DNA from 2 places in the Mesorhizobium sp. 2RAF45 genome. Region 2 is predicted to be linked to the other one. Evidence: riboswitches for the same ligand, from Rfam matches in the RefSeq annotation. Region 2 holds a riboswitch; the other holds the start of a gene.
What was found. Region 2 has a riboswitch for S-adenosylmethionine ahead of AB4Z43_RS20465 (O-succinylhomoserine sulfhydrylase). Riboswitches for the same ligand answer to the same signal wherever they lie in the genome.
Positions count from the first base shown of each region.

Region 1 (2,198 bases), on a different contig from region 2:
GGGATTGGCAAGGAACACGATCTTGGTTCGCAGCGTGACGGCCGCCAGTATCGCATCGATGTCGGCCCGCTCATCGGTCTCCTTGACCGCGATCGGCGCAGCCCCGGCCGACTGGATGTAGATCTTGTAGACCATGAAGGCGTGTTCGGTGAATATCGCCTCGTCGCCGGGCGCCAGATAGGTCTGCGCCAGCAGGCCAAGGATCTCGTCGGAGCCGTTGGAGCAGATGATGTTCTGCGCGTTGAGGCCATGCACTTCCGCGATCGCCTCGCGCAGCCGCCTGGCGGTACCGTCGGGATAGATGTCGAGCCTAGCGGCGACTTCACGCGCGGCTTCGATCGCCTTCGGCGACGGGCCAAGCGGGTTCTCGTTGGACGATAGCTTGTAGACCTTGGCGACACCGGCGGGTGCGGCGCTCTTGCCCGGCACATAGGCGTCGATGTCCATGATACCCGCGCGCGGGGTTGGACGTGCCTGATCCGGTGTCTGGTTCATTTTTGCAAAATCCATCGAAAATGCCTCGATCCGGAGGCCGCAGCGGAAATACAAGCCGTGGCCGATAATGTCGAGAGGTGGCAGTGATGCCAGCAGCCGGCCCAGATGTCGGCCCAGATGTCGGCATTGACGGCAGCGCGGGCGAGTTCTAGAAGGGCAGCAACAGTTCCGTGGTGATTTGGCCGGTCGGCTTGCAGCCACGTTAAACAATTCGCTAAAGGGCCGTTTGCGTGACGTAACCGGCTTTGCGAAGGCAATGCCGGTTTTTTATTGTCCGCGGCCGGCCGGATGGACGCATCGACGGCGATTTTTCGCCTGATATGATGCAGCAGGTGAGACAAGAATGGCCGCTCTGCGCGCAGGAAAGACCAACAACGAGGCCGACCAGCCGTCTAGCCCGGTGTTGCGCTTCGGGGCGGACAAGCCGCTCAAGCTCGACGCCGGCACGCTGCTATCGCCGTTCCAGATCGCCTACCAGACCTACGGCACGCTGAACGATGCCCGCTCCAATGCCATCCTCGTCTGCCATGCTCTGACCGGCGACCAGCATGTCGCCAACACCAATCCGGTGACCGGCAAGCCGGGCTGGTGGGAAGTGCTGATCGGCCCCGGCAAGATCATCGACACCAACCGTTTCTTCGTCATCTGCTCCAACGTCATCGGAGGCTGCCTGGGTTCAACCGGCCCGGCATCGACCAACCCCGCCACCGGCAAGCCCTATGGGCTCGACCTGCCGGTCATCACCATCCGCGACATGGTGCGGGCGCAGCAGATGCTGATCGACCATTTCGGCATCGAGAAACTTTTCTGCGTGCTCGGCGGCTCGATGGGCGGTATGCAGGTGCTGGAATGGGCGTCGAGCTATCCGGAGCGTGTCTTTTCGGCGCTGCCGATCGCCACCGGTGCGCGCCATTCCTCGCAGAACATTGCCTTCCATGAGGTCGGCCGGCAGGCCGTGATGGCCGATCCGGACTGGCACGGCGGCAAATATTTCGAAAACGGCAAACGCCCGGAAAAGGGGTTGGCGGTAGCGCGCATGGCCGCCCACATAACCTATCTGTCGGAAGCCGCCCTGCACCGGAAATTCGGCCGCAATCTGCAGGATCGCGAGGCGCTGACCTTCGGCTTCGACGCCGACTTCCAGATCGAAAGCTATCTGCGCCACCAAGGCATGACCTTCGTCGACCGCTTCGACGCCAATTCCTATCTCTACATGACGCGGTCAATGGACTATTTCGATCTCGCCGCCGATCATGGCGGGCGGCTGGCGGATGCTTTTGCCGGCACCAAAACCCGCTTCTGCCTGGTGTCCTTCACCTCGGATTGGTTGTTTCCGACCGAAGAGAGCCGCTCGATCGTGCACGCGCTCAACGCGGCCGGCGCGTCCGTGTCCTTCGTCGAGATCGAGACCGACCGTGGCCACGATGCCTTCCTGCTCGACGAGCCGGAACTGTTCGCCGCCATCAACGGCTTCATCGGCTCCGCAGCACGGGCGAGAGGGCTAAGCGCATGACCCCGGAAAGTTGCAGACTTTCGGGATCGGGATCATGCGCCGCAAAGGAGACGACATCATGAGCGTCAACGGCAGCCAGCGCGTCGACCTCGAGGTCGTCGCCAATCTGATCCCACCGCAGTCCCGCGTGCTCGATGTTGGTTCGGGCGACGGCTCGCTGCTTGAATTGCTGCAGGACACCAAGCAGGTC
Region 1 is NZ_JBFRGG010000022.1:1,720-3,917, forward strand. Features, by position in the region: gene hisC (histidinol-phosphate transaminase) at 1-495, opposite strand, end outside; SAM riboswitch at 656-733, shown strand; gene metX (homoserine O-acetyltransferase MetX) at 839-2,008, shown strand; gene metW (methionine biosynthesis protein MetW) at 2,067-2,198, shown strand, end outside.
Region 1: linked by a shared signal. The riboswitch ahead of metX (homoserine O-acetyltransferase MetX) and the one ahead of AB4Z43_RS20465 (O-succinylhomoserine sulfhydrylase) in region 2 are both predicted to bind S-adenosylmethionine.

Region 2 (2,198 bases):
GCTGCCGGTGCCACCGGCCGCCGAATGGCCGAAGCCCGGATCGAAGAAGCCGGCATAATGGACGCGAAATTCGCCGACCAGCGGGTCGAAGGGCGTCATCTCGGCGGCGTAGAGCGGCGGCACATGCACCGCCTCCTGGCTGACGAGGATGTAGAATTCGTCTGGATCGAGCACCAGTTCGCCGGCGCCGCTCTTGTGGATCGGTTCCCAGAAATCGACGACATCCTGGGCGGCGCGCTTGTCGACATCGACGAGGCCGGTGTGATGCTTGCCGCGATAGCCGACCAGCCCTTCACTGTTGCCCTTGAGATCGATCGACAGCGCGATGCCACCGCCCGAAATATTCGGCGGCTCGGTGGCGACCAGCATCTGCGCGCGGTGCAATTCATGCAATTCGGTCTCCGAGAGCAGCGCGTTGCCGGTGCGGAAGCGGATTTGCGACAGGCGCGAACCGGTGCGCACGACGATCGGAAAGGTGCGCGGGCTGACTTCCAGATAGAGCGGACCGTTGTAGCCGGCGGCGATCTTGTCGAACTCGTGGCCACGGTCGGTCATGACACGGGTGAAAATGTCGAGCCGCCCGGTCGAACTCTTCGGATTGGCCGAGGCCGAAATGTCCGCCGGCAATGCCAGGCTTTCAAGCAAGGGCACGATATAGACGCAGCCGGTCTCCAGCACCGCGCCCTCGGCAAGATTGATTTCGTGCAGTTGCAGCCGGTCGAGCTTTTCCGAAACCCTGTGGTTGGGACCCGGCAGGAACGAGGCCCGCACCCGCCAGGCCTTGTCGCCGAGCCGCAGATCAAGGCTCGCCGGCTGGATCTGGTCGGCGTCGAGCGCGCGCGGCGACTTCAGCGCGCCGGACTGGAACAGCGCCGAGATGTCCTGATCGGGAAGAATGCCTGTCTGCCGCAAGGCTCCGCTCCTAGGCCAGACGAATTTCCTACCAACAGGTTCTCACCGGAAAACATGGAACATTCTTGCGGAACCTGCCTGGTACAAACCTCTTAATGAAGCCGGCAATTGACGCAAGCGTGGTACGGGTCTAAAGGGTCGTTATCCCGTGGTGATTTGGCCGGTCGGCTTGCAGCCACGTTAAACAAGTCGCTAAAGGACCGTTGGCCGCGAGGCCGTATGGACCGGTTGCGACTTTCGCGGCCGGTTTTTTTGTGTCTGGAACAAAGCGATGAGCAACAAGAAGCGCAACTGGAAGCCTCAGACAGCCCTCGTGCATAGCGGAACCCTGCGTTCCGGCTTCGGCGAGACCTCCGAGGCAATGTACCTGACCCAGGGCTATGTCTATCAAACGGCGCAAGCCGCCGAAGCCCGTTTTAAGGGCGAGGAACCCGGTTTCATCTATTCGCGCTACGCCAATCCGACCGTCGACATGTTCGAAAAGCGCATGTGCGCGCTGGAAGGCGCGGAAGACGCACGCGCCACGGCATCGGGCATGGCGGCCGTGACAGCGGCGCTTCTGTGCAGCGTCAAGGCCGGGGACCATATCGTGGCGGCGCGCGCGCTGTTCGGCTCCTGCCGCTGGGTGGTCGAGACGCTGGCACCGCGCTACGGCATCGAGGCGACGCTGGTCGACGGCACCGATATCGCCAACTGGGAAAAGGCGGTCAGGCCCAACACCAAGCTGTTCTTCCTGGAAAGCCCGACCAACCCGACGCTGGAAGTGGTCGACATCGCCGCTGTGGCTGCGCTCGCCAACTCGATCGGCGCGCGGCTTGTCGTCGACAATGTCTTTGCCACGCCACTGCAGCAGAAGCCGTTGCAGCTCGGCGCGCATATCGTCGTCTATTCGGCAACCAAGCACATCGACGGCCAGGGCCGCTGTCTCGGCGGCGTGATCCTGTCGGACAAGAAGTGGATCGACGAGAATTTGCATGATTATTTCCGCCACACCGGCCCCAGCCTGTCGCCCTTCAACGCCTGGACGCTGCTGAAGGGCCTGGAGACGCTGCCGCTGCGCGTGCGCCAGCAGACGGAGAGCGCCGGCAAGATCGCAGATTTCCTCGCCGAGCAGCCGCAGATCGCCCGCGTCATCTATCCCGGCCGCGCCGACCATCCGCAGGCCGCGATCGTCAAGAAGCAGATGTCGGGCGGCTCGACGCTGATCTGCCTCGACGTCAAGGGCGGCAAGCAGGCGGCCTTCGCCCTGCAGAACGCGCTCGACATCGTGCTGATCTCCAACAATC
Region 2 is NZ_JBFRGG010000007.1:239,870-242,067, reverse strand. Features, by position in the region: gene AB4Z43_RS20470 (2'-deoxycytidine 5'-triphosphate deaminase) at 1-912, opposite strand, end outside; SAM riboswitch at 1,051-1,128, shown strand; gene AB4Z43_RS20465 (O-succinylhomoserine sulfhydrylase) at 1,184-2,198, shown strand, end outside.